4 regions of the Streptomyces sp. NPDC101151 genome follow, and region 3 is predicted to be linked to each of the others. Evidence: riboswitches for the same ligand, from Rfam matches in the RefSeq annotation. Region 3 holds a riboswitch; each other region holds the start of a gene.
What was found. Region 3 has a riboswitch for cobalamin ahead of ACIRU3_RS14830 (cobalamin biosynthesis protein). Riboswitches for the same ligand answer to the same signal wherever they lie in the genome.

Region 1 (7,111 bases), on a different contig from region 3:
GAAGGTCACGCCGTGGCTGCCGCTGAACGATCGCGGCTTGACCACCACCGGCGGCTCCAGGCCGCCGAGCAGGTCCTCGGGCGAAAGCAGCGAACTCCGGTGGAAACCGACCTGGGTGAGCCCGTGCTCGCGCAGCACTTCGCGGGTCCCCGCCTTGTCCAGGACGCGGGCCTCGACGGCGGACGGCGTGCCGGGGATGCCGAGTTGCTCGCGTACGGCCGCCGCCAGCTCCATGGAGAACTCGGTGATGGCAAGGACGGTGGCCGGCTCGGCGTCGCGCACGCAGTCGGCGACGAGCAACGGGTCGAGCGCCTTGACGGTCCGGGTCTGCACGGCGGTCTGTTCGCCGATCTGCGCGAGGGACTCGGGTGTGTCGACGACGAGGAGCGAGGCGCCGAGTGTGGCCGCGTCACGGACGGCGTCGTCCAGTTCGTGGACGCTCCACGGGACTCCGACCAGCACGACGGTCTTAGTATTCATCCCGCTATTTTCCACACACAGACAGTGCGTCGACAATGCCGGATAGTTGCAGGAATTGTTATCGGTCGATCAAAAATCATTATTGGACCGCTCCGCCGCAGCTTGCATAGGGTTTATTTGACCTAGTGCCACACGGCGTGCGAATTATTCGAATGAATAGACAGTGTATTTCGTGCACGCCTGTGTCCCTTCATCGATCTGCCAGGAGAATCATGATCGGAACCATCGACCGGGAGATCCTGCTCGCTCACGCCCGGATGATCGCCTCGTCCGGCGGGAAGGCAGTCCCCGAGGGGGCGCAAGAGCTTTCCGACCTGGAGATCTGTGGTCCTGCCGAGATAACGGCGATGACCAGGGCGGCGGCCGGACGTGACGGCAGCGTGCTCGTCTCCAGCGGCGGCACCACGGGCACCCCGAAGCTGACCTACCTGCCCCACGACATGGCCTTCGACCGACTCCTGCCCGTCTGGCGCCCGGTGGGCGTCGGCGACGTCGTGCTCAACCTCTATGACGCCGGCCGCATGTGGGGCACCCACTATTTCGTGCAGAAGCTCGCCGAGCGCACCGAATCCACGGTGATCCCCTCGGGACCGATGACGGCCGAGGAGCTCGAACTCCGGCTTCCGATGCTCCGCGAGGTCGGCGTCAGCGCTCTGGCCAGTGTTCCGTCCGTTCTCGCCGATTTCGCCGAGACCGTGCTCAAGACCGGAGTGAAGCCACCGGTCAAGACCATCATCTGGATGGGCGAGGCATGGACGGAGTCCAAGCGGGAGCTGGTTCGACGGGCCTTTCCCGATGTCCAGCTGTGGGGCATCTACGGCTCGGTCGAGACCTGGGCGATGGGGTCCAACCGGCCCGAGTGCGACGAGGCGACGCTCCATCTGCTCGCGGACGAGATCTTCGAGCTGGAAGAGGCGGGTGCCTTGCTGACCCGGGCCGGCGACGGATGGACCGTGCCCGTCGTCCGTTATCGCCTCGGTGACCGCATCGAGGCAGCGGAGTGCCGCTGCGGACGCGGCGACGCCTTTCGGGTCTTGGGACGTGCCGACGACGGCTTCAGCCTTCTCGGCAACTATGTCAACATCGCGGACATCGTCGAGTCCGCGCGGCAGTGCCCGGGCGTCCTGGATGCCCAGCTCGTGCTCGTCCGCGACACCGACATGGCCGACGCGGCGCGTTCGATGACCGTCGAATACACCGGGACGGCCGCCCCGGAAGCCGTCCGGAGCCTGCTGACGGGGAGCAACGTGCGGCTCGGCACCGTCGACAGCCAGCACCCCGAGGCGATCTCCGCCCGTATGGTCGACCGGTTGCGCCGCATCACGAGGACGAACAAGACGCCGGCCGCGGTCTGGCAGGACGCACTCGGCAGCGGTTCTTAGACCGTGTACTGCGTGGTGAGGGGGACGGGCCGTGTGCGGCAGCGCCGCAGCTGCAGGCGGTCACCCGCCGCATCGGCCTTCGCCGGTGCGGCATGCCGCCCACTTGGTCCGGCCGTGCCACCGGTGAGGTCACGTCAGCTGCGGATCAAGTCCTGGAACCCGCCAGGGTCGTGACCCCCTCGGGCGGGCTCTCCGGGGCATGGCGGCGGGCTCTCGTCCAGGTCTTGGGCGTCCTCGGCGTCGACCCCGGCAGCCGGCAGCCAGGGAGCCGGTGGTGAGATTCGCCCGGCCGTGGCGGTCGGGGCCGGAGGCTTCGGGAGGCCTGGGCGGCGAGCCACCGCGCCGCCTTGTCCGACGCGGAACGAGTCGTCGGTCACCGTCCAGTCCGTCGGCCAGGGCAGCGTCTCGATCCGTCACGCCTCCTTCGTCGTCGGCTGCGACGGTGCCGGGAGCACCGTCCGCAAAGCCGCGGGCATTGCTTCCCGGGGACGAACGCCACCGCGTACGGCTTCGTCGGTGAAGTCCTCCTCGACAGCCCTCCGCAGGGAGCCGCCTGGCACACGGCGGAGGGCGAACCGGCCGTCGTACCCGTCTTCGGCCGCGGACCCTGCCGTTCGGCGCGGCCACCGTGTCGAGTTCCCCAGCCCGGTGATCGGCACGGCCGGCCGAAGTCCGGCAGGTGCGGGTTTCCGGGCGGGCGACGCGCTGTCGGTTCAGTCGATGACCGCCGTGGCCTCGATCTCGACGAGGTGGTCGGGTACGTCGAGTGCCGCAACGCCCAGCAGTGTGGCCGGCGGTACCGGGGTGACTCCCAGTTTCGCGGCCGCCCGGGACACCCCGTCCATGAGCAGCGGCATCTTGTCGGGGGTCCAGTCGACGACGTAGACGGTCAGTTTCGCCACGTCGTCGAAGGAGGCGCCGACCTCGGCCAGAGCGGTGGCGGTGTTGAGGTAGCACTGCTCGACCTGGGCGGCGAGGTCGCCCTCGCCGACCGTGACCCCGTCGGCATCGCCGGCGACCTGCCCGGCGATGAAGACCAGTTTCGACCCCGTCGCGACCGACACCTGCCGGTAGGCGTCGACCTTCGGCAGTCCGGTGGGGTTCACCAGGGTGATGGCCATGCTGACTTCCTCCTCCGCGCGAGGGCTTGTGGGTCCGCTCGCGGCGGACGGAGCCCTCGTAGTCACTTGTGGTTACTCGGGAACCGTAGGAGAGTGGTCGCTGACATGGAAGAACGCACTTTTCGGTGACTGGGGAACCTGATGGTGACCAAGCAGCTCAAGGGCTTGCCCGAGGACGCGGACCTGAGGCGAGCGGACTCGCTGGGGCGGGAGATTTTCTCCGACGTGGCCAACAAGTGGGCGCTTCTGATCATCGAGTGTCTCGGTGAGAGCACCCTTCGCTTCACCGAGCTGCGGGACGGGGTCGAGGGCGTCAGTCACAAGATGCTCACTCAGAACCTGCGCATGCTGGAGCGCAACGGCCTGGTCGAGCGGACGGTGCACCCCACCGTTCCCCCGCGGGTCGAGTACCACCTCACGGAGCCGGGTCTCGCCCTGCGAGTGACGATCGACGCACTGTGCGGCTGGACCCACCGCTACCTCGGCCACATCGAGGCCTCCCGTCACCGCTTCGACGCCTGACGCGTCAGCTCCCGTTCGGCGACCGCCCGGAAGCTGTGTGGCGGCCGGCCGGTGAGACGCTGGACGGTGTCGGTGGTGCGGTCCTCGGCTCCCTCGGCGATGGCGCGGTCCATGCCCGCCAGCATGGCGGCGAACTCCGGCGGTATGGACGCGGCCAGTCGGTCACGCATCTGTTCGTAGGTCAGATTGCGATGGGTCACGGGGCGGCCGGTGACCTCTGTGACGATCACGGCGATGTCGTCGTGGCTGAGCGCCTCCGGTCCGGTCAGGACCAGATCGGTGTCGGGCGCGCGGTCGCCGGTCAGGGCATGTACGGCGACGGCGGCGATGTCGTCGGCGTCGACGAATCCGACCCGGCCGGTCCCGGCCGCGGTCAGGATGACGCCGTCCTCACGGATGCTGCGGGCGTGGGCGTGCGTGCCGGTGAAGTTCTGCATGAACCAGGAGGGCCGCAACACCGCCCACTGGTCGAACACACCGGGCAGGGCCTCGTGCACCGCTCCCACCGCCGGGCCCCCTTCGGGGACGGCCGAGGAGCTGAGCAGCACCGCGCGGTGCACGCCGGCGGCGCGGGCCGGGCGGAGGAAGGGCAGCATGACCGCGGCCGGGTCCGGGTCGCCCACGGGCGGGACGAGGTAGACGCGGTCGGCTCCGTCGAGCGCGGCGCCGAAGGTCGCGGGGTCGTACCAGTCGAAGCGGACGGGTTGCGCGCCCGGGAGCGGGGTGGCCCGACGGCCGGCGGCCCTGACGCGGTGGCCGGCGGCGATCAGCTGCGCGGTGGTACGGCTGCCGGTCGTTCCGGTGGCGCCGATGACCAGGATGGTGCCGGTGGGGGTCATCGGGCGCCTTCCGTGACGAAGTCCAGGCCGGGCTGCTGGACGGCGAGCGGGTTCCAGTAGTCGCGGTAGGAGGTGAAGCGTCCGTCCTCGACGGTCACGACGGCGATGTAGGTCATGTCGAAGGGGTTCCCTGTCTCGACGAGGCGGCCCACGCCGCGCATCTCGACCACGACGGTCCCGGGCTCGGTGGTCTCGTGGATCCGCACCTCGGGAAAGCCGTGCAGGTCGATGTGGTCGGGATAGTCGCGCATGTAGTCGGCGACGGCCTCCCTGCCTTCCAGCCGCTCCGGCCACCCCGGGGGCGCGAAGGGGAACTCCATGACGCCGTCCTCGGCCCACAGGCCGACCCAGGCGGGAATGTCCTTGTCCAGGAGCAGTTGCAGGCTCCGGCGGTACAGCTCCGCCGGCGAGGTGCTGGTGTCTGCGGGCATGAGTATCTCCGTCCCGTACGATACGGACCAGCGGTCCGCTTATGCTTCGAAAGATACGGACCGCCGGTCCGGATCGCAACTGGAGGAATCGCATGACCGAGCGCAAGCCGCGCAAGGACGCGGCCCGCAACAGGGCAGCCGCCCTCGCGGCCGCCGACGGGCTCTTCGCTCGGTGTCAGAGCCCCGAGGACCTGACCATGGCCGACATCGCAAGCGCGGCCGGCGTCGGCAAGGGAACGCTCTTCCGTGCCTTCGGCGACCGCGCCGGACTGCTCCGCGCGCTGTACGAGGCGCGGCTCGAACCGATCAGACGGGCCGTCGAGGAGGGTCCGCCGCCGCTCGGACCCGCCGGCCCGCCGCATCAGCGCGTACCGGCCCTGCTCGACGCCATCGTGTGCTTCAAGCTCGACAACCGCCGCCTCGCGCTGGCCCTGGAGGGAACCGGCGCGGACAGCCCCTACCGGACCGAACACTACGAGCGCTGGCACGCGCTGCTCCGGGAGGCGCTGGAGCGGATTCCTGGCCTGACCGACAGCGACTTCACCGCCCACGCGCTGCTCGCCGCCACCCGGGCCGACCTCGTCGAGCACCTGGCCGGAGAGAAGGGCGTGCCCCGCGAGGAGATCCGGGATCAGCTGGCCGGATTCACCACCGCACTCCTCGGCACCCGTGCAGAAGACGGCGCGGGCGCCGAGCACCGGGCACGTACCGGAGGGGGCGCGGACGCCGAACGCTGAGCACGGGCCGGCCGAACGCCCGCCGGGTTCGCCCGCACCTCCGGGTCCTCCGGCGCTCAGGCACACGGGGCGGGGGCGCCGTGGCCGCGAGCACGATCGGCGGGCGACCGGGTGACGGGAGGCGCGGCCGCCGATGGGATGATGATCGCTGACAAGGCGACGGCGATCCGAGGAAGCCGGTGTGAATCCGGCGCGGTCCCGCCACTGTGATCGGTGAGCGAGTTCCGACAGGCCACTGCCCGAGAGGGGCGGGGAGGCCGGGACGAGCGACGACCCGAGAGCCAGGAGACTCACGCGGTCGCCTCCTCGACGGACACCGGGGCGGATCTCCCCGGGGGAGGGGTGGTGCGGCATGCCCGAGAGGCCGGCCGAAGAGACGTTCGGCGACGAGGTGGCTCCGGAGAAGGACGAGGTGGCTCCGGAGAGAGCCGACCCGGTGCCGTGCCGTGTCGTCGTGTGCCGGGACTGCTGCTGCGGCAGTCCCAAGGTGATAGGCGTCGATCACGCGGCGCAGACCGCACGTCTGCGTGCGGAGGTGCCCGTGCGCATCTCCGCTTGCCTCGACGTGTGTGAGCAGGCCAACGTCATCGTCGTACAGCCCTCCGCCGCCGGCCGGGCAGCCGGTGGCCGGCCGGTGTGGCTGGGCCTGGTCAACGACCCCGACGCGGCCGAGGACATCACCGCCTGGGTGCGCGCGGGCGGCCCGGGCATCGCGCCGCTGCCGGAGATCCTCGACCTCTACGCCTTCACACCGCCTCGGCTCGCCACGGCCTCCCGGGAGCGGCGCCGAGTCGACGGCCCTCGCTGAGAACGGACCGGACGGCACCGAGCACGTCCTGGTCGCGGACCGGCGACAGCCCGGGGCGGGCGAGCAGGGCCAGGAGGAGGCGGGCGCAGGCCAGGTCCTGACGTCGGACTCCCGCCGCACGGGCGGACGGCGGGAGTCCGACGACAGGACGACCTACGCCGTCCGCCCCAAGTCCCCGGTGTCCAGGCGCAGTCCGAGCGCGTTGCGGCGGTGCACGGCGGCCAGTTCCGTCTCCAGGGGCGACGGTGGCACCGCCAGGACCGGGCAGGTCGCGTGAGCCAGGCAGTAGCGGCCTGCCGAGGGGCAGAGGGCGCGGTGCAGTCGGCTGCGGCGTCCGGCGCCGATGACCAGGACGTCGGTCTCGCGGTCGGCGATCCGCACCAGCGCCGGGCCCGGAACACCCCGGGCGACCAGGGCGCGCATGGGGACAGCCGGGCCGGCGGCGCCGAACACGTCGCCGAGCGCGGTGAGCAGCCTCTCCCGGGCGAGGCGTTCCCACTCCGGGACCATGAAGGAAGCGGCCGGGGAGCGCCGGGCGGCCAGGTCTCCGCCGGGCGGCTCCCAGGCAAGTACCGGCCACAGCTCGGCCCCGCGGCGCCGGGCGTCGTCGGCGGCCCGGCACAGGGCGGTGAGACTCCCCAGTGAACCGCTGACCCCGACCACGACACGAGGGGCCGGGAGCGCGTCGGACTCGTGCATCACGTCACCGTTCTTCACTCGCCGCCGGGGTTTCGGGCCGGCGGTCCTTGTTGAAGCCGCGTCCATCCCACTCCCTTCCCGGGCCCGCGAAC
Region 2 (6,432 bases), on a different contig from region 3:
TGAGGGCCGGTGACAAGGTGGCGTTCACCTGGACGGCGTTCTGACCGATCCGGATGGCTAGTGGCCGGGGAGGCCGGGGAACGGGCGTGCTTCTGCGACCGTGACCGGCTCCCCGGCCCGTACGCCGTGCAGAACGTGGGCCAGCACTTCGGCGCCGCGCACCACGCGGGGGCCGGGGCGGTTGAAGTAGGCGGGGCCGTCCAGCACCCAGACCTGCCCGGCCTGTACAGCGGGCAGGTCTTTCCAGCCCGGCAGGCGGGTGAGCAACTCCGCCTCTTGCAGGGTCCGTTCGGGCGGGAAGCCGCACGGCAGGACCAGCACGGTGTCCGGCCAGACCGCGTGGACCGCTTCCCAGGTCATCGGCTTCGTGTGTTCGCCGGGTGTGGCGAGGAGCGGTTCACCGCCGGCTGTGGTGATCTGGTCAGGTACCCAGTGGCCGGCGGGCCACAGCGGGTCGAGCCATTCGATGGCCACGACACGGGGCCTGGTGCGGCCGGTGACCGACCGGCGGACGCCGTCGAGGCGGGCCCGCAGCTCGGCCCGGCGTTGTTCGGCGCGCTCCCGCACACCGAGCAGGTCGCCGACAGTGACGAGGCAGTCCAGTACGTCGTCGAGCGTGCGCGGCTCCAGGCTCAGGACCCGGGTGTCGGCGTCGAGCAGGCGTACGGTCCGGCTGACCCTCTCGTAGGAGACGGCGCACACGTCGCACAGGTCCTGAGTGAGCACGACGTCGGGGCGCAGGCCCGCGAGTGCCTCGGTGTCGAGTGTGTAGAGCGACGAACCGGAGTGCGCTGATCCGCCGACGGCGTCGGAGATCTCCCTGCTGGTGAGGGTGTCCTGGTCGAGGTCCGCGCCGGTGACGACCGGTACGGACGTCACCTCCCGCGGTGGCCAGTCGCACTCGTGCGTGCGACCGACCAACTGCGCGGACAGTCCGAGCTCGGCGACGATGTCGGTGGCGGCGGGGAGCAGGGAGACGATGCGCATGCCGTGACTCTAGGACCCGTCCGGGGACGGGTCCCAGGGCGACACTGGCATTAGGCTCCCCAGCGGACCGCGATCGTGTCGCCGACGTTCACCACCTGCCCGCGGGAAGCGGCGGCGAAGGACGAGCCGTCGATGCTGACCTTCCACGTGTTCGAACCGTTGTTGGCCTTGCCGTTCAGGGACGTGATGGTGCCCGTCCCGGAGGACGGGGTCACCGCGGTGACGCAGCCGGACGGCGTGGCGGCGCTGGTGGCGGCATCGAGGACGGTACCGAGCGTGGTCGTCGAGCCGGTCGGGGTGAGGGCGACGGAACACACCTTCAGGTTGCCCGTGCCGTCGTCCACGGTGAGCGCCAGCTTCGTCGCCGTACCCGAGGTGAGGGAGGACTGGGCCACCCACTGAGGCGCACCCGGAGTCGTGGGAACCGGCGGGGTCGCCGTGAAGCCGCCGCCGGCCACGGCCCGCAGTCCGTCGATCGACGAGTACGCCGTCGGCGACGTGTCGGAGGGCAGGTACTTGAAGCCACCGCCCGGGTTGAACTGCTGAGCGATCAGGAAGTCCACCGGCGTCTTCCCCATCGAGGTGAGGAAGTCACCGGTCTGCGGGTTGATGCCGCACGCGTTCAGGCCGGACACGGCCCAGCCGTTGGAGTCGGTGTTGACTCCGAACATCGCGTTGAAGGCACCGCTGTTCGGCACGAGCTTGCTCTTGAGGAACGCCTTGGCCTGCACGATGTCGGTGTCGCTGTTCGGCACGCCGGACACGCACAGGGCGGCCATCGCGGCGCCGGTCATGTCGATGTCGCTCGTGGCGGCGAGCTGGCTGGGGTTACCTTCGGCCTTGCTGAAGTTCCAGCCGCCGTCGTTGTGCTGGTTGGCACGGATGCGGGTGATGACTGTGTTGCGCAACGCCTGCGGAATGCGGGCCTGCCCGGACTGGGTCTTCGCGCTGTTCAGGGCGAGCGCGGCGAAGACGGTGCCGTTGAAGTTGGCCGACGGGCCGATGTAGCCGGGCTCGGAGGTCTGCCAGTAGCCGTAGATGTCGGCGATCAGGTTGCGGGAGGCGGAGACTCGGGACGGGTCGATACCGGCCGCGTAGGCGTTCAGCGTGGCGCGCTCGTAGTCGGTGACGACGGGCGAGGCGGACGGCCAGCCGGCGGTGGAGAGCAGGTTGCGGTAGACGGTTCTCGCGTTCTTGCTCGTGTCGCCGCCGGGTGTCACGTCCACGGCGGCTGTCCCGGCCGAGGCGAGAGCGCTGAACGCCCACTCGTTGGACAGTCCGGAGCCCGCGTACGAACCGTCTGCCGCCTGGAGCGACCTGAGGTAGGTGACGCCGTTCGTCTTCGACGTGGCGATCTGGGCCGGTGTGGAGGTCGCCGCCGCGGGCAGCGTGGTGAGCGCGAAGACCCCGATTGCGGCGGTCGCGGTGAGGACGGCACGACGGTAGGACAGCGAACGGGACATGGCCTGCTCCTTGGATGAAGGACGCCGGCCGAACCCGATGCTGGGCCTCTGACGTCCCGTGGAGCAGCGGGTCTGGCCGCCGTCCGGAACGCGTGGATCGGCTTCCAAAGGTGCTTCGCCGCTTGGGCATTCGGGCTCGGGCCGGCCCCTGCCGTCCCATACCGCTGCGCGTCAGCCCCGGACTCCCACCGGGTTCCCCCACTCGGCAGTCCGGGACGGTACCTGACGCGTACCCGAGCCGCCAGCAGTCGCCCCGACCGGCCTGTGGCCCACCCTTGACGGTCTCTATGAACCGTGTTCAAATCCCGCTGATACGCAATAAGTTCCAGGGGAAGCCGGTCGAAGCCCGGCGCTGACCCGCAACCGTAGGCCCGGCACCGTCGGGCGAGCCGGACTGCCTGGAGCGTGTTCATCAGCAACAGACGCCGTCGTGGACTACGGCGTGGTGCGACCAGCTTCCGGCTGCGGGGAACTCTCCGTCCGACGGGGGCCCTCTGCCACGTCTGCGCCCGCGTCGGGCAGGCGCGAGGGGGCCGTGGTGCGAACGGGGAAGCGAAGAAACGGGAGAACAGCAGGCGCACGAGGCGTGACTTCGCTCATGTCCGCCCTGTTCATCCTGCTGGCGGCCTGCGTGACGTTCCTCACGACGACGCCCGCCTCGGCCGACGGTGTCGGTGACTGCACCGCGACCAAGGGCGCCGTCGTCGCCGTCGACTTCGGGCCGTTCGGCGGCAAGATCGAACGCGGCTGCGACCCCACGCCCACCACCGGCTACGAGCTGCTGCACGACGCCGGATTCAGCACCACCGGTACCCAGCACGACGGCCCCGCCTTCATCTGCCGCATCGGCTACCGCTCCTTCAACTCCGGTACGCAGTACCCGACTCCGGACAAGGAGTCCTGCGTGCTGACCCCGCAGGCCACGGCGTACTGGTCCTACTGGATCGCCTCGCCCGGCCAGGACGAGTGGACCTACAGCCAGTACGGCGCCATGGACCGCAAGCTCAAGGACGGCGACGTCGACGCCTGGGTCTACGGCGGCACGGACGTCGGCGGCACCACGGGCAAGCCCACCTTCGGTCCCGACGACGTACGCGCCGGCGGCACCCACACTCCGGACCCGGGGGACACGCCCACCGGCGCCCCGGGCAAGGTCGACGTGAAGGCTGCCGCTGCCTGGCTCAAGGGCCGCATGACCGATGGTGACCGCATCGTCGACGATGGCGCCACCACCCCGAACTACTCGCTGACCGTCGATACCGCCTACGCGCTCGCCGCGGTGGACGGGAAGAGCGCCGCGCTCGACAAGGTCACCGGCTTTCTCGCCGCCCACGTCGCTGAATTCGCCTTCCCGAACGGCGCCGACCAGGTTCCCGACGCCACTGCCGTCGCTCGGCTGGCTCTTCTCGCCAAGGTCACCGAACGCGATCCGCGGGCCCTCGGCGGGCATGACCTCGTCGACGTCCTCAAGAAGAACGTGTGTGCGGCGGGCCCCGAGTCCGGCGACGCGGCCCCGGGTTGCACCGCCAAGGGTGACTTCCGGTCCTCGTCCTACACCGAGGGCCAGGCTCTGTCGGTCCTGGCCCTGCTGCGTGCCGGAGTGACGCCCCCGACGGCCACGGTGGACCGCCTCACGCAGCTGCAGTGCAAGGACGGCGGCGTCACCAGCATCCTCATCCGCCCGGGCGAGTACTGCGACGGTGACCCTGCCACGACCGGACTTGTCGCCCTGGTGCTGCACAAGGCCGGCGGCCACACGGACGCGGTGGCCGCCGCCCGTACCTATCTGGCCAAGGCTCAGCGAAAGGACGGCGCCTTCCCCGGCTACACCGGCTCCACCACCGGCAGCGTCACCGCGACCGCGTATGCCGCCCAGGCCCAGCGCACCCTCGGAGATACCAAGCGTGCGGAGTCGGCTGTCGGATGGCTGTCACGGCAGCAGCTCAAGGGCGGTGGCTTCGGCTTCGAGGAGAGCGCCACGGACCCTGCCGTCTACCCGACACCGGCGGCCGTCCTCGCCGGCGTCGGCACCGACCTGGTCACCCTCACCACCAAGAAGCCGGAACCCCCGACCGGGCCGACCGGCACCCCGACAGCCCCCGCTCCGGGAGCGGGTCCTGATCTGAAGAAGGGCGTCGCCTACCTCACCAAGGCGGCCAACCTGAAGCAGGGCCAGTACTACACAGCCGCTGCGGGCTCGGCTCGCGCCGACTTCGGCCTCACCATCGACGGTGCCTACGCACTCGCCGCCACCGGCTTGAACACCGCCAAGCTGCGCGGGATCGTCGACTTCCTCGACCACCGCGGCAAGGACGGCGAGGGTCGTACCGTCAACGACTGGACCGGCATCGGTACGCCTTACGCGGCGGGTGGCTCTCTCGGCAAGACCGCGCTTCTCGCGGAGGCTGTCGGCCGCGACCCGCACCGCTTCGGCGGGCACGACCTCATCGCCGCGCTGGCGAAGGCTGTGTGCACCAAGCCGAGCACCGCTCCCGACCGCTCCTGCGCGGCCAAGGGCGCCTACACCTATGCGCCCTCGGTCTTCGCCCACTCCCTGGCGGTGATGGCCCAGCTGCGGGCCGGCGAGAAGGTGGCGGCCGCGCAGCCGATCGCTTACCTGGAGAGCCTTCAGCAGCCCAGCGGGGCGTGGCCGAGCCTGATCCCGTCCACCCGCGACTCCGACGTGGACTCCACCGCCATCGCCGCCATGACCCTCGATCTGGCGGGCGGTGCCAAGGCGGACAAGGCCGTGGACAAGGCGCTGGCCTGGATCGCGTCCAAGCAACTGGCCGACGGCGGCTTCCCCGGCGCCGCGGGCGACTCGGTGAACTCCGCCGCCCTCGCTGTGCAGGGGCTGTCCCTGGACGCCGGAAAGTACTCGGCGAAGATTGCCAAGGCGCGCAAGTTCCTCGCCTCCCAGCAGAACACCGACGGCGGCTTCAACGTCGCCAAGGGTGGTCAGCGCGGCTCCGACCTGCGCGCCTCCACCCAGGCCGTCGGCGGGGCCACCGGCATCTCCTTCGGCAAGCTGAAGCGCAGCCTGACCGGCACGTCGCCGCAGCCCACACCGAGCCCCAGCGGCAGCGCTCCGGACATCGTCACCACTGGTGGTGACTCGGGTGGCGGCGGCGTCGGGACCTCCGGGACCGGCGGTGACGGTGGCGGCGGTGTTCTCGCCTCCACCGGTGCACAGGTCGGTGCCCTCACCGCGATCGCAGTCCTGATGGTGCTCGCCGGCTGGCGCACTGTGATCGTCGCCCGTCGTCGTACGGACACCGGGAGCGGACGATGACGGCCGCGCGCGTCCTGCGGGTGCTGGCCGCGCTTGGCCTGACGACCGCGGCGGTCGCCGCGACCGGTACCCCTGCCGCCGCGGACCCGCAGCCCATGGGCCGCTGCACCACCACCTCCGGCGCGGTTCTCGCGGTCGACTTCAGCCACTGGGGCGGCCCGATCATGCGCTCCTGCGGTACGACCCCGACCACCGGCTACGAGTTGCTCAACCAGGGCGGCTGGAGCACCACAGGGACCGGACACGACGGTCCGGCGTTCATCTGCCGCATCGGCTACAGCGGTTACAAGAGCGGCAAGCAGTACCCCACCCCCGCGCAGGACGACTGCGTGCTCACACCGCCCGCCTCCGCCTACTGGTCGTATTGGCATGCCGACCCGGGTGCCAGGAACTGGACGTACAGCCAGCTGGGCGCGATGCTCTACAAGCCCAAGCCCGGCAGCGTCGATCTGTGGATCTTCGGCGGCACGAACGTCGAGGGCACCGAGGGCCGGCCGAAGGTCACCCCCGACCAGCTGCGCGCCCACAACACCAGGCCCCAGGGCGAGGCTGGCAAGCCCGCGTCCACGCACAAGGCGCCTCCACTGCCGCCCGACGTGAACACCGGCCCAGCCCCCGAGCAGCGGACCACCGGGCCGTCCGGATCGGCATCGCCGGAGTCGAAGAAGCCGAAGAAGCCGAAGCCCAGCA
Region 3 (7,111 bases):
TCGCTGATCCTCGCGATTGTGGTGGTAACCGCACTCGCGTTTGATTTCACGAACGGTTTCCACGACACCGCCAACGCGATGGCCACCACCATCTCGACCGGTGCGCTCAAGCCCAAGGTCGCGGTGGCCATGTCGGCCGCCCTCAACCTTGTAGGCGCCTTCCTCTCCGTGGAGGTCGCCAACACGATCTCCAAGGGTCTCGTCGACGAGACCGGCATACGTCCCGAGGTCATATTCGCCGCCCTGGTCGGCGCGATCCTCTGGAACCTGCTGACCTGGCTGGTGGGACTGCCCTCCAGTTCCTCGCACGCCCTGATGGGCGGCCTGATCGGCGCCACCGTCGCCTCGGCGGGCCTCGGCGCCGTCCACGGTGACGCGCTCGTCACCAAGGTGCTGCTCCCGGCGGTCGCCGCCCCGATCGTGGCCGGCCTCGCGGCGATGCTCGCCACCCGGTTCTCCTACGGCATCGGCAAGAACGCCGACGGCGAGGCCACCCGCAAGGGCTACCGCGCCGGCCAGATCGCCTCCGCCGGACTGGTCTCCCTCGCCCACGGCACCAACGACGCGCAGAAGACGATGGGCATCATCACCCTCGCTCTCGTCGCGGGCGGCGCCGTCGCCCCCGGCTCCAACCCTCCCACCTGGGTGATCCTCTCCGCGGGTCTGGCCATCGCGCTCGGCACCTACATCGGCGGCTGGCGCATCATCCGCACCATGGGCAAGGGCCTGACCGACCTCGAGCCGCGACAGGGCTTCGCCGCCCAGACCAGCGCGGCCACGGCCATCCTGGCCTCGTCCCACCTGGGCTTCTCCCTCTCCACCACGCACGTCGTCTCCGGCTCGGTGATGGGTGCGGGTCTGGGCCGCAAGGGCGGTGTGGTCCGCTGGTCCACCGCGACCCGCATGTTCGTCGCCTGGGCGCTCACCCTTCCGGCCGCCGCGCTGGTCGGCGCACTCGCCGAGTCCGTCACGGACCTGGGTGACTGGGGCACCGCGGTCGTCGCCGTCTTCCTCGTCGCCGCCAGCGCGGGGATCTGGAAGATCTCCCGCCGTGAGGTCGTCGACCACACCAACGTCAACACCGTCGACGACAGCGTGGAGCCGGCCGGCGTGGTGACCACCGCCATCGCCGCGGTGACCCCGCCGCCCACGGGCACCGTCACCGAGGACCTGTCGGCCGTGATCCCGGCTCCCGCCGCCACCGACCCGGCTCCGGCGACCCCGCCGGCCGCCGCGGTCTGACCCCGAGCATCCGGAAACTGAAGGAAGCATCCCCATGAAGATCGACTGGGCGGCCCTCGGCTCCGTCTTCGGCGTCAGCCTCGTGGTGACCGTGGGCCTGGTGGCCCTGTTCACCCTCGGCGTCACCGGCCTCTCCCGCCGCGAGAAGGCCGCGGCACAGGGCAACTCCGCGGCGCTTGCCGTGACGGGTGCGTACGTGGCGTTCGCGGCCTGCGCGGCCGCGGTGGCGTACGGGATCTATCTGATCGTGGCCAAGGCCTGAGGACCTCGAGTCTCACCGCCCGCCCTGTCCGTGGCCGCCCTGTCGGCGGTGCGGGCAGGGCGGACTCATGTTCCACGGTCAGCGGACCGCCCCCTTGCGGATGCTCACCGTCCGTGAGCACAGGGGGAAGCGCCGAATGCCCCCCGCCACGAGGGGAATTCGGCGCGATCCGGTCATTCCGCGGCCGCCGATGTACTCGCGATGTGGGCCTCAGCACAGTCCGGCGTCCCAGGTCAAAGGCAAGTTGACGGCCCTTCCGGGTGCGTGGTGGACTGCCCGGGCCATGTACGGCGGCAAGAGAGGAAGCCGGTGCGAATCCGGCGCGGTCCCGCCACTGTCACCGGGGAAGGAATCCCGGGAGCCAGGAACTCTCACCGCCGGTCTCGTCGAACCAGGGCGTGGACACCCTGAGTGAGGACATATCGCCATGCGCGGCTGCCTGTTGAGGTTCAGTAACCGGACCATGCCGGCCCCCACGGCCGGCTGAGCCGATGGGTGCCGATCGCTCCTACGCGTACGGTGCCGCCGTCGGCCTTCTCGGCGACCTTCTCCTCGGCGATCCGCACCGCGGGCATCCGGTGGCCGCGTTCGGGCGGGCGGCCGCGGCCGTGGAACGCGCGCTGTGGCACGACCACCGCGGCTGGGGGGCACTGCACACCGCCGTGTGCGCCGGGGGTGCCGCCGGCCTCGGCGTCGTCGCCGAACGCGCCGTACGCCGCTCCCCCGCCGCCGCCGTCGCGCTGACCGCCGCCGCCACCTGGGCCGTGGTCGGGGGCACCTCGCTGGCCCGGGAGGCCCGCACGATCGGGCGCGCCCTGGCGGCCGGTGACGTGGCGTCGGCCCGTGAGCGGCTGCCGCATCTGTGCGGCCGGGATCCGCAGGCCCTCGACGCGGACGGGATCGCCCGGGCCGTCGTCGAGTCGGTCGCCGAGAACACCTCCGACGCCGTCGTGGGCGCGCTGGTGTGGGGTGCCGTGGGCGGAGTGCCGGGGCTGCTCGGGTTCCGGGCCGTCAACACGCTGGACGCGATGGTGGGGCACAAGTCGCCCCGGTTCCGGCGCTACGGCTGGGCCTCCGCCCGTCTCGACGACCTCGCCGGGTGGCCCGGGGCACGGCTGACCGCCGTGCTCGCCACCGCGGCCGGACCCGACCCGCGCGGCGCCGTGCGCGCCTGGAAGGCCGACGCCCGCAGACATCCGAGCCCCAACGCCGGGCCCGTCGAGGCCTCGTTCGCGGGCGCCCTCGGTGTGCGGCTGGGCGGGACGCTCTCCTACGGCGGGCGCGTCGAGCACCGGCCCGTCCTCAACGGGGACGCCGGGCGGGCCGTCCGGGTCACCGACATCGACCGGGCCGTACGGCTCTCCCGCCGCGTGGGCCTGCTCGCGCTCGGCGTCACGGTCGGCGCGCGCCACCTCATGAAGGGACGTGGAAAGTGAACGGTGGTCTCCTCGTCGCCGGCACCACCTCCGACGCAGGCAAGAGCGTCGTGACGGCCGGGATCTGCCGGTGGCTGGTGCGCCGGGGCGTCAAGGTGGCGCCCTTCAAGGCGCAGAACATGTCCCTCAACTCGTTCGTCACGCGGGAGGGCGCGGAGATCGGGCGGGCGCAGGCCATGCAGGCCCAGGCCTGCCGGGTCGAGCCGACCGCGCTGATGAATCCCGTGCTGCTCAAGCCGGGTGGCGAGCAGAGCAGCCAAGTGGTGCTGCTGGGCAAGCCGGTGGGCGAGCTGAGCGCACGCGGGTACCACGGCGGGCGCCAGCAGCAGTTGCTCGGCACGGTCCTGGACTGTCTGGCCGAGTTGCGGGGCACATATGACGCGGTGATCTGTGAGGGGGCCGGTTCACCCGCGGAGATCAATCTGCGGCGGACCGACATCGTGAACATGGGGATCGCGCGGAACGCGCGGCTGCCCGTGCTCGTCGTCGGCGACATCGACCGCGGCGGCGTCTTCGCCTCCTTCTTCGGAACGGTCGCCCTGCTCTCGCCCGAGGACCAGGAGCTGGTCGCGGGGTTCCTGGTGAACAAGTTCCGCGGCGACGTCAGCCTGCTGGAGCCGGGGCTGGACATGCTGCACGGGCTCACCGGGCGGCACACCTACGGCGTGCTGCCCTTCCGGCACGGGCTCGGCATCGACGAGGAGGACGGGCTGCGCGTCTCGCTGCGCGGCACCGTACGGGAGTCCACGGTGGCTGCTCCGGTCGGCGAGGACGTCCTACGGGTCGCCGTCTGCGCGATCCCGCTCATGTCCAACTTCACTGACGTGGACGCGCTGGCCGCCGAACCGGGTGTCGTGGTGCGGTTCGTGGACCGTCCGGAGGAGCTGGCGGACGCCGACCTCGTGGTGGTCCCGGGCACGCGCGGGACCGTGCGAGCGCTGGAGTGGCTGCGGGAGCGGGGGCTGGCCGACGCGCTCGGGCGACGGGCCGCCGAGGGCCGGCCGATCCTCGGCATCTGCGGCGGCTTCCAGGTGCTCGGCGAGCACATCGAGGACGAGGTCGAGTCGCGCGCCGGGCGGGTCCAGGGCCTCGGAGTGCTCCCCGTGCGCGTGCGGTTCGCCCGCGAGAAGACACTCACCCGGCCCGTCGGCGAGGCCCTCGGCGAGCGCGTCGAGGGGTACGAGATCCATCACGGGGTCGCCGAAGTGACCGGTGGCGACACGTTCATCTCCGACGGCGAAGGACACAGCTCGGACGGCTGCCGGGTCGGCCAGACCTGGGGGACGCACTGGCACGGCTCCCTGGAGTCGGACGGTTTCCGGCGGGCCTTCCTGCGCGAGGTGGCGGCCGCTGCGGGGCGCCGCTTCGTACCGGCCCCAGGCACCTCGTTCGCCGCGCTGCGCGAGGAGCAGCTCGACCGGCTCGGCGACCTGATCGAACAGCACGCGGACACGGACGCGCTCTGGCGGCTCATCGAGTCGGGCGCGCCACAAGGACTGCCTTTCATTCCACCGGGAGCGCCCGCATGAGCACAGTGTTGTTGTTGTCGACCGCCGACACCGATCTGCTGGCGGCCCGTGCCTCCGGCGCCGAGTACCGGATCGGCAATCCGACCCGGGTCGACGTGGCCGCGGAGCTGCCCGGGCTGATCGAGGGCGCGGGCATCGCCGTCGTACGGCTGCTGGGCGGCAAGCGGGCGTGGGAGGACGGGCTGGCCGCGCTCAGGGCGTCCGGGGTGCCGACCGTGCTGCTGGGCGGCGAGGCGGTGCCGGACGCCGAGCTGATGGCCGAGTCGTCCGTCCCGGCGGGTGTCGTGGCGGAGGCGTTGAAGTACCTGGTCGAGGGCGGGCCCGCGAACCTGACCGAACTGGCCCGGTTCCTCTCCGACACCGTGCTGCTGACCGGTGAGGGCTTCGAAGAGCCTCGGAAGATGCCGGAGTTCGGGGTGCACGGCTCGTACGAGATCCGGGACGGCCGCCCCACCGTGGGCGTGCTCTTCTACCGGGCGCACGAGCTGAGCGGCAACACCGCCTTCGTCGACACGCTGTGCGACGCGATCGAGGCGCACGGCGCCAACGCCCTTCCCGTGTACTGCGGTTCGCTGCGCGGAGCGGATGCCGGGCTGTACGAGATCCTCGGCCGGACCGACGCCCTGGTCGCCACCGTCCTCGCCGCCGGCGGCACGCACGCCTCGCAGGCCTCGGCGGGCGGCGACGAGGAAGCCTGGGACATCGGGGCCCTCGCCGACCTCGACGTGCCCGTTCTGCAAGGCCTCTGCCTGACCTCCTCGCAGAGCGCCTGGGACGAGTCCGACGCCGCGCTGTCCCCCATGGACGCGGCGATGCAGGTCGCGATCCCGGAGTTCGACGGGCGGCTGATCACCGTGCCGTTCTCCTTCAAGGAGCAGGGCCCGGACAACGTGCCGGTGTACGTCGCCGACCCCGAGCGGGCCGGGCGCGTGGCCGGAATCGCCGTGCGGCACGCGCGGCTCAAGCACAAGCCGAACGCGGACAAGAAGCTCGCACTCGTCTTCACCGCGTATCCGACCAAGCACTCGCGGGTCGGCAACGCGGTGGGCCTGGACACGCCCGCGTCGGCGGTACGCGTCCTGGACGCCCTCGGGGAAGCCGGTTACAGCCTCACCGACTACCCGGACAACGGCGACGAGTTGATCCACCGGCTCATCGAGGCCGGCGGGCACGACGTCGAGTGGCTCACCGAGGACCAGCTGGCGGCGGCGCCCGCGCGGGTGCCGCTCGCCGACTACCGCGCGTGGTTCGACAAGCTCGACCCCGAGCTGCGGGACGCCATGCTTCAGGCGTGGGGCGAGCCTCCGGGCAGCCTGTACGTGGACGGCGACGAGATCGTCCTCGCCTCCCTCAGGTTCGGGAACGTCGTCGTGATGATCCAGCCGCCGCGCGGCTTCGGCGAGAACCCGATCGCGATCTACCACGACCCCGACATGCCGCCCTCGCACCACTACATGGCTGCCTACCGCTGGCTGGAGAACAGCTTCGGCGCCGACGCGATCGTCCACATGGGCAAACACGGCACGATGGAGTGGCTGCCCGGCAAGGGGCTCGGGCTGAGCGGGGGCTGCGCGCCGGACGCCGTCCTCGGCGACCTCCCGCTCATCTACCCGTTCATCGTCAACGACCCCGGCGAGGGCACCCAGGCCAAGCGGCGCGGGCACGCCACGGTGGTCGACCACCTGGTGCCGCCGATGGCCCGTGCCGACACCTACGGCGACCTGGCCAAGCTGGAGCAGCTGCTCGACGAGTACGCGCTCGTCTCCGACCTGGACCCGACCAAGGCCCCGGCCGTACGGGCGCAGATCTGGACCCTGGTCAAGGCGGCCGAGCTGCACCACGACCTGCATGTGGCCGAGCAGCCGCAGGACGACGACTTCGACGCGTTCGTCATGCACATCGACGGCTATCTGTGCGAGATCAAGGACGTGCAGATCCGGGACGGGCTCCACATCCTCGGCGGCGGTCCGGTCGCCGAGCCCCGGGTGAACCTGGTCCTCGCCGTGCTGCGCGCCTCGCAGGTGTGGGGCGGGCAGGCGAACGCGCTGCCGGGGCTGCGCGCCACGCTCGCCGAGCACTTCGGGCTCGTGGAGAAGGAGCTGCTGGCGGAGCCGGGTGCGCCGGTGAAGGCGGCGGCCGAACTGACGGATCTGGTCGAGGGGCCGTCGCGCACGGCCGCCGACGCGATCGACCTGCTGGAGCAGCTGTGCCGGCGGATCGCGGAGGGCATGGAGGCGCGCGACTGGGCGGTCGCCGAGAGCGCGCCGCTCGTCCGCGAGGTGCTGGGCACCGAACTCCCTGACGCGGTCCGGGTGCTGGAGTTCGCCTGCACCGAGGTGGTCCCCCGGCTCGCCCGCACGACCGACGAGATCGGCCACATCCTCAAGGCGCTCAGCGGCGGTTACGTCCCGGCGGGCCCCTCCGGTTCGCCGACCCGCGGTCTGGTCAACGTGCTGCCGACGGGCCGGAACTTCTACTCGGTCGACCCCAAGGCCATTCCCTCCCGGCTGAGCTGGGAGGTCGGCCAGTCGCTCGCCGACTCGCTCGTGCAGCGGTATCTGCAGGACACCGGGGAGTACCCGAAGTCGGTCGGCCTGACGGTGTGGGGCACGTCCGCGATGCGCACCCAGGGCGACGACATC
Region 4 (7,111 bases), on a different contig from region 3:
CGGCCAGGTCGTCGCTGAAGGCGTCGAGGGCTTCGGAGGGCATGTAGTGGTCTGCGAGACCGCAGAGCAGGGCGTCACTCGCGCCGATCTGCGCGCCCGTCAGTGCGAGGTGGGTGCCCAGTTCGCCGGGGGTGAGTGCCAGCAGGTAGGTACCGCCGACGTCGGGGACGAAGCCGATGCCGGTCTCCGGCATGGCGATCCGCGATCGCTCGGTGACGATCCGGACGCTGCCATGTGCGGAGACGCCGACGCCGCCGCCCATGACGATGCCGTCCATGACGGCGACGTACGGCTTGGGGTAACGGGCGATGCGGGCGTTGAGGTGGTACTCGTCGCGCCAGAAGGCGGCCGAGGCGGTGCCGTCGCCGTCGCGGGCGTCGTCGTGGATGGTCCGGATGTCACCGCCCGCGCACAGGCCGCGCTCGCCCGACCCGGTGATGACCACGGTTTCCACGGACGGGTCGTGTTTCCAGCCCCTGAGCGCCTCATCGATGCGGCGCACCATCTCGTGGTTGAGGGCGTTGAGGGCCCTGGGCCTGTTGAGCGTGATGTGGGCGGCTCGTCCGGCGGTGTGGAAGAGGACGGGTTCTTCGGTGCCGGTCATCCGAACGCCTCCGTCAGGCCGCGGGCCACGATGACACGCATGATCTCGTTGGTTCCTTCCAGGATCTGGTGTACCCGCAGGTCGCGGACGATCTTCTCGATGCCGTACTCGCTGAGGTATCCGTAGCCCCCGTGCAGCTGCAGTGCACGGTCGGCGACGGAGTACCCGGTGTCGGTGGCGAACCGCTTCGCCATCGCGCACAGGTACGGGGCCTGCGGATCTCCCGCGTCGAGTGCGCGGGCGGCCTGCTGGACCAGGGCGCGGGCGGCAGCCAGCTCGGTCGCCATGTCGGCGAGCCGGAAGCGCAGCGCCTGGGCGTCGAGGAGGCGGCGGCCGAACGCCTCCCGGTCGGCGAGGTGGGCGAGGCTGCGGTCGAGGGCGCTGCGGGCGCCGCCGAGGGAGCAGGCGGCGATGCCGAGGCGGCCGCCGTTCAGGCCGTTCATCGCGATGCGGAAGCCGTCGCCCTCGCGGCCGAGCAGCCGGTCGGCCGGCAGCCGGACCGCGTCCAGGACGACCTGGCGGGTGGGCTGGGCGTTCCAGCCCATCTTGCGTTCGTTCGGGCCGAAGCTTATGCCCGAATCGTCCTTGTCGACCACGAAGGCCGAGACTCCGCCGGCGCCGTCACCGCCGGTGCGCGCCATCACGACGTACAACTGGGCGGCACCCGCACCTGAGATGAACTGTTTGACGCCGGTCAGCACGTAGTCGTCGCCGTCGCGGACGGCCCGGGTACTCAGAGCCGCTGCGTCGGAGCCGGCGCCCGGTTCGGTCAGACAGTAGCTGGCAAGGTCGTCCATGGCGCACAGACGGGGCAGCCAGCGGTCGCGCTGGGTGTCGTCGCCGTAGCGGTCGATCATCCAGGCGACCATGTTGTGAATGGAGAGGTAGCCGGCGATGGACGGGCAGCCGGAGGCGAGGGTCTCGAAGACGAGGACGCCGTCGGTACGGCTGAGGCCGGAGCCGCCGGACTCCTCGCGGACGTAGACGCCGCCGAGTCCGAGCCCCGCGGCCTTGCGCAGGACGTCGACGGGGAAGTACTTGTCCCGGTCCCAGTCCAGGGCGTGGGGTGCGAGGTGGTCCTGGGCGAAGTCGAGCGTGGTCTCGACGAGGGCCTGCTGGTCCTCGGTGAGCAGGGTGGTGGTCATACGGCACTCAGCCCATCGTGGGGATCGTGAAGCTCGCGCCCTCGCGCAGACCGGCAGGCCAGCGGGAGGTGACAGTCTTGGTGCGGGTGTAGAAGCGGATCGCGTCCGGGCCGTGCTGGTTCAGGTCGCCGAAGCCGGAGCGCTTCCAGCCGCCGAAGGTGTGATAAGCGACCGGCACGGGGATGGGCACGTTGACGCCGACCATGCCGGTGGTCACGCGCCGGGTGAAGTCGCGGGCCGTGTCGCCGTCCCGGGTGAAGATCGCAACGCCATTGCCGTAGACGTGCTCGCTGGGCAGGCGCAGGGCCTCCTCGTAGTCGGCGGCACGCACCACCGACAGCACGGGGCCGAAGATCTCCTCCTGGTAGATGCGCATCGCCGGGGTGACCCGGTCGAACAGCGAGGCCCCGGCGAAGAAGCCACTCTCATGACCGGGCAGGACGAAGTCCCTCCCGTCCACAACGAGTTCCGCACCCTCCTCGACACCCAGATCGACATAGGAGCGGACCCGGTCGACGGCGTCCTGGCCGACCAGCGGGCCGAACTCGGCCTCGGGGTCGTCGCTGCGGCCGATGCGCAGGGTGCCGATGCGCTCCGTCAGCCGGGCGACCAGCGCGTCGGCGGTGTCCTCGCCGACCGGAACGGCCACCGAGATCGCCATGCAGCGCTCGCCGGCGGAACCGTAGCCCGCGCCGATCAGTGCGTCGACGGCCTGGTCCAGGTCGGCGTCCGGCATCACGATCATGTGGTTCTTGGCGCCGCCGAAGCACTGGGCACGCTTGCCGTGCGCGGCCGCGGTGGCATAGATGTGTGCGGCGACCGGCGTGGAACCGACGAAGCCGAGGGCGGCTACGCGAGGGTCTTCGAGCAGGGTGTCGACCGCTTCCCTGGCGCCGTTGACGACGTTGAGGACGCCGGCCGGGAGGCCCGCTTCCAGGAAGAGTTCGGCGAGTCGCAGCGGGACGGAGGGGTCGCGCTCGGAGGGCTTGAGGATGAAGGAGTTGCCGCAGGCCAGGGCGGGGGCGGCCTTCCAGAGGGGGATCATCGCGGGGAAGTTGAACGGTGTGATCCCGGCGACGACGCCGAGGGGTACGCGCAGGGAGTGGACGTCAATCCCGGTGCCCGCGTTGTCGGTGAACTCGCCCTTGAGGAGGTGCGGGATACCGGCGGCGAACTCCACTACTTCCAGGCCGCGTTGGATGTCACCGTGGGCGTCGGCGATGGTCTTGCCGTGCTCGGAGGACAGCAGGCGGGCCAGCGCGTCCTTCTCCTGCTCGATGAGGTGGAGGAAGCGCAGCAGGACCCGGGCGCGGCGCTGCGGGTTCCACTGCCCCCACTCGTGCTGGGCCTCGACGGCGACATCGATCGCCGCTTCGGTCTCGGCCCGGTTCGCGAGCGGCACATGGGCCTGGATCCCACCGGTGTTGGGGTCGTACACCTCGCCGTAGGACCCCGATGTTCCCGGGGTGTGTTTGCCGCCGACGAAGTGGGTCAACTCACGTACGTCGGTGGGTTCGTTCGGACGGATCATGGATTCCTGCTCTCGTCAGGTGAGGGTGATCCGGGATGGCACGCCGAACCGGCACGCGTGGACGCGGTGGCGTACACGGGCGTGCGGGGGCAGCGTGAGAACGCGTATGGCGTGGGATCCGTCAGGCGGTGACGACGGGAATGCGGCGTGAGTGACGACGACGGAAGAGTCCGCCGGGATCGTGAATGCGCACGGGTGCCATGCGTGTCAGCTCCATCCTCGTGGACAACACGGAACATCCCACGGCCGGTATCCTGACTCCCGGATCAGCGCGCGCCGTCCGCCTTCCCGACATCCAGCTCGTCAGTGGCGTCCTGCTCGACGGCGTACTCCCCGGTCACAGTGGCGGGACCGTGCCGGAATCACACCGGCTTCCCTGCACCGCGGGCCTACCCCTCGAATATATAGTTGGACGTCCTAGTAAATCCACCCCCGCAGGATGCGTTCTGATGGAGTTCCAGGTCAGCGTGGGTCGGATTCGGCCGTCCGAGGGGCCGCGAAGCGCACGGTCGCCCGGAAGCGGGCCTTGCGCGCGGCGCGTCGGAAGGTGGTCAGCACGGCGGGGCCGGCCAGCAGCACGCACACGAAGTTCGTGACCGCCCGCCCGGTGTCCCAGCCCAGTGAGGTGGCCAGGTCGAAGGCGACGTAGCGGTGCCACTGCTCGGTGAAGGGCAGGCCCGGGAGGTAGGCGATCGAGCTGTTCGGGTCCAGGGAGAACGGCCAGAAGGAGAGGTTGAGGAGGAAGCCGAAGAGGTAGCCGGAGAGCGACCCATAGACGGCGAGCAGTACGACCTCGCGCCGGCCGGTGGCGTGGGGCAGGAAACCCGCGAGCATGCCGACGAACGCGCAGCCGAACATCTGGTAGGGCATCCACGGCCCGACCCCGCCGGTGATGAGCGCGGAGGCGAACAGTGACGTGCAGCCGAGCACGAAGCCGAAGCCGGGGCCGTAGACCCGTCCGGCCAGGACCAGGACGAAGAAGACCGTCTCGATGCCGGCGGTTCCGGCGCCCAGGGGGCGCAGCGCGGCGTTGACGGCGGAAAGGACGCCAAGCATGGCGAGCGCCTTGGAGTCGATGCCGCCCTCGGCGATCTCCGACAGCACCACGCACAGGACGAGGACCAGCAGGACGCCGAAGATGAGCGGTGGTGCGTAGTTGGATCCGAACTTGCCCGGCGCGACCACGAACGGCCAGAAGAAGGCGACGAGCCCGAGGAAGGCGGCCATCGTCATGACGACGCCGACGCGTGGGGTCAACCGGATTGCGGTGCCGCTAGGCGTGCTCATGGGCGTGTCCCCCTTTGCCCTTGCCCGTCGGCGGCCAGAGCCCGCGTGACTTGATCGACCGTCAAGAAAGGTAGCGGAGAGAGGATCTTCGCCGTTTGAGGGGCGAAGGTCGGTGAGGAGACGATGACTTCCGTGGTCGGGCCGTCGGCGACGGCATCACCCTCGGCCATGACGACTACGCGGTCGGCGGCGAGCGCGGCGAATTCGACATCGTGGGTGGAGATGACAACTGCCCGGCCCTCCGCCGCGAGGGCGTCCACGATGCCGATCAGTGCTGTCTTGGCCTGGTAGTCCAGACCGCGGGTCGGTTCGTCCAGGAGGACGACCTGGGGCGCGGCGGAGAGTTGGATGGCGAGGACGAGCGCGAGCTTCTGGCCTTCCGACAGGTCGCGCGGATGGGTGGCGTCGTCGATGCCGGGCGCGAGCCGGTCCAGGAGGGCGCGCGCTTTCACGTCCGTGCCCGACTCGGCGTCCGCCTGGTCGAGTTCCTGCTTGACGCTCTCCAGGTAGAGCAGGTCGCTCGGAGTCTGCGGGACGAGTCCGACGAGCCGGCGGGCCTCGGCGGCCGACGCGGCCCGCGGGTCCTTCCCGTCGCTGTTCTCACCTGCCACTCGTACGCTTCCCGCCCGGCGCGGCCCGGAGCCCTGCAGGGCCCACAGGAGCGACGACTTGCCGGAGCCGTTGCGGCCCATCAGCGCGGTGACCTCGCCCGCGTGCAGGTCGAGGTCCACTTCACGGACGGCGGCAACGCCCCGGTAGGTGACGGTGATGCCGCGCGCGGCCAGCAGCCGTGTCCGTTCGCCGTCCGGGACCGACGGCCGGACAGGGGCGGGTGCGCTGTCGGCGAGCCGGGACCGGAGGGGTGCGGCGGCCCGGCGGGCGTCGCGGATGGACAGGGGCAGCGGCGACCAGTCGGCGGCTCGACCCAGCTCCACTATGGGGGGTGCGATCGCGGACGTGCGGAGGATCTCGGCGGGCGCCCCGACGCGGGCGTGGCCGTCGCCGGGGAGGTGGATGATGCGGTCCGCGTACTGGACGACGCGTTCGAGGCGGTGCTCGGCCATCAGGACGGTGACGCCGAGGTCGTGGACGAGCCGGGTGACGGCGGCCAAGACCTCCTCAGCGGCCGTCGGGTCGAGCGCGGAGGTGGGTTCGTCCAGGACCAGGACGCGAGGGTGGGCGGTCAGCACCGAGCCGATGGCGACGCGCTGCTGCTGACCGCCGGAGAGTTCGTGCAGGGCGCGGTGGCGCAGGTCGGCGAGACCGAGTAGATCGAGGGTTTCCTCGACACGCTTGCGCATGGTGCCGGGTGGTATCGCCAACTGTTCCATGGCATAGGCCAGTTCCTCCTCGACGGTGTCGGTGACGAAGCCGTCGATCGGGTCCTGGCCGACCACTCCGACGACGTCGGCGAGTTCGCGGGGCGGGTGGTCGGCGGTGTCGCGGCCGTCGACGGTGACGCGGCCGTACAGGGTGCCGCCGGTGAAGTGCGGGACCAGCCCGTTGACGGCGCCGAGGAGCGTGGACTTGCCGACGCCCGTGTGTCCGACCACGAGGCAGAGTTCGCCCTCCTCCACCGTGAGGTCGACATCGCGCAGGGCGGGCTCGGTCGCGTCCTCGTACTGGACGGTGACCTGGTCGAAGGTGATCACGGGGCTTCGGCTCTCTGGGCGGAACTGGGCGGAGGCGCGAGGAAACCGGCCGTGCCGGCCAGGAGGATCGCGGCAGTCGGCACAAGCGGCAGACCGGGCCAGGTCAGCGGGTAGAAGGTCGGGTTCAGCTGGGCCGGGTCGTAGCCGAGGTTGCTGAAGAGCAGCACGGCGGAGACCACCCCGCTGCCCGCGACGGCCCACTCGGGCAGGCGCCACGGATCCGGGCGGTAGGTGGTACGGGTGACGCGTCGGCCGCCGAGTCGCAGGCCCGCGACGCAGAGGACGGCTCCGGCGGACATCGCCGGCAGCCCGAGGAATGCGGGGGCAGTGGCGTCGAGGAGCCCGTACGCCCCTGCGCACAGGCCACACATGCCGAGCAGCATCAGCGCCCCCGTGATGCGGCGGGAGCGGCGAGTGGCGGTGCCCGCACGGCCGTATCCGCGTGAGTCCATGGCCGCGGCCAGCCGCAGGGAGCGTTCGAGGGCGTCCTCCAGGACGGGGATCACGATGCCGCGCAGCGCCTTCATCCCCTTGGTACGGCCGGCCCGCAACTTCTTCGCCCGGGCGACGCGTTGGACGCTCTGCACGAGCTGCGGCGCCACACTGATCGCGACGGTGACCGCGACGCCGAGTTCGTACAGGGCGCCGGGCAGCACCCGCAGCGCGCGCTTGGGATTGGCGAGGGTGTTGGCGGCCCCGATACAGCACAGCATGCAGGCCAGCCGCAGTCCGTCGGTGGCCGCCGACAGCAGCGCCTCCAGCGACACCGGCCCGCCGATCTTGATGCCCGCGTACCAGTCGGGGGTGGGGATGTGCGGGAGGGAGAAGAGGAAGTGGTCGTGCGGGGTGATGCCCGTCGCGAATACCGCTCGGAAGACGACGCGGATCGTCA

Region 1: another riboswitch for cobalamin. It lies ahead of ACIRU3_RS08995 ((2Fe-2S) ferredoxin domain-containing protein); the one in region 3 lies ahead of ACIRU3_RS14830 (cobalamin biosynthesis protein).
Region 2: another riboswitch for cobalamin. It lies ahead of ACIRU3_RS34660 (prenyltransferase/squalene oxidase repeat-containing protein); the one in region 3 lies ahead of ACIRU3_RS14830 (cobalamin biosynthesis protein).
Region 4: another riboswitch for cobalamin. It lies ahead of ACIRU3_RS34685 (CoA-acylating methylmalonate-semialdehyde dehydrogenase); the one in region 3 lies ahead of ACIRU3_RS14830 (cobalamin biosynthesis protein).

The regions. Positions count from the first base shown of each region.
Region 1 covers NZ_JBIWPP010000004.1:118,916-126,026, forward strand. Annotated here, with positions in the region: gene ACIRU3_RS08955 (acetyl-CoA carboxylase biotin carboxylase subunit family protein) at 1-480, opposite strand, end outside; gene ACIRU3_RS08960 (AMP-binding protein) at 693-1,862, shown strand; partial or broken gene ACIRU3_RS08965 (FAD-dependent monooxygenase) at 2,154-2,351, shown strand; gene ACIRU3_RS08970 (RidA family protein) at 2,576-2,983, opposite strand; gene ACIRU3_RS08975 (winged helix-turn-helix transcriptional regulator) at 3,125-3,505, shown strand; gene ACIRU3_RS08980 (NAD(P)H-binding protein) at 3,487-4,344, opposite strand; gene ACIRU3_RS08985 (nuclear transport factor 2 family protein) at 4,341-4,775, opposite strand; gene ACIRU3_RS08990 (TetR/AcrR family transcriptional regulator) at 4,868-5,512, shown strand; cobalamin riboswitch at 5,682-5,804, shown strand; gene ACIRU3_RS08995 ((2Fe-2S) ferredoxin domain-containing protein) at 5,865-6,320, shown strand; gene ACIRU3_RS09000 (universal stress protein) at 6,474-7,019, opposite strand.
Region 2 covers NZ_JBIWPP010000027.1:1,812-8,243, forward strand. Annotated here, with positions in the region: gene ACIRU3_RS34645 (DUF4430 domain-containing protein) at 1-44, shown strand, start outside; gene ACIRU3_RS34650 (cobalamin-binding protein) at 58-987, opposite strand; gene ACIRU3_RS34655 (prenyltransferase/squalene oxidase repeat-containing protein) at 1,038-2,450, opposite strand; cobalamin riboswitch at 2,575-2,649, opposite strand; cobalamin riboswitch at 2,734-2,867, shown strand; gene ACIRU3_RS34660 (prenyltransferase/squalene oxidase repeat-containing protein) at 3,049-5,742, shown strand; gene ACIRU3_RS34665 (hypothetical protein) at 5,739-6,432, shown strand, end outside.
Region 3 covers NZ_JBIWPP010000006.1:345,597-352,707, reverse strand. Annotated here, with positions in the region: gene ACIRU3_RS14840 (anion permease) at 1-1,242, shown strand, start outside; gene ACIRU3_RS14835 (hypothetical protein) at 1,277-1,504, shown strand; cobalamin riboswitch at 1,755-1,896, shown strand; gene ACIRU3_RS14830 (cobalamin biosynthesis protein) at 1,996-2,940, shown strand; gene ACIRU3_RS14825 (cobyric acid synthase) at 2,937-4,469, shown strand; gene cobN (cobaltochelatase subunit CobN) at 4,466-7,111, shown strand, end outside.
Region 4 covers NZ_JBIWPP010000027.1:8,735-15,845, reverse strand. Annotated here, with positions in the region: gene ACIRU3_RS34695 (enoyl-CoA hydratase/isomerase family protein) at 1-604, opposite strand, end outside; gene ACIRU3_RS34690 (acyl-CoA dehydrogenase family protein) at 601-1,749, opposite strand; gene ACIRU3_RS34685 (CoA-acylating methylmalonate-semialdehyde dehydrogenase) at 1,757-3,280, opposite strand; cobalamin riboswitch at 3,507-3,692, opposite strand; gene ACIRU3_RS34680 (ECF transporter S component) at 3,743-4,567, opposite strand; gene ACIRU3_RS34675 (ABC transporter ATP-binding protein) at 4,564-6,219, opposite strand; gene ACIRU3_RS34670 (energy-coupling factor transporter transmembrane component T) at 6,216-7,111, opposite strand, start outside.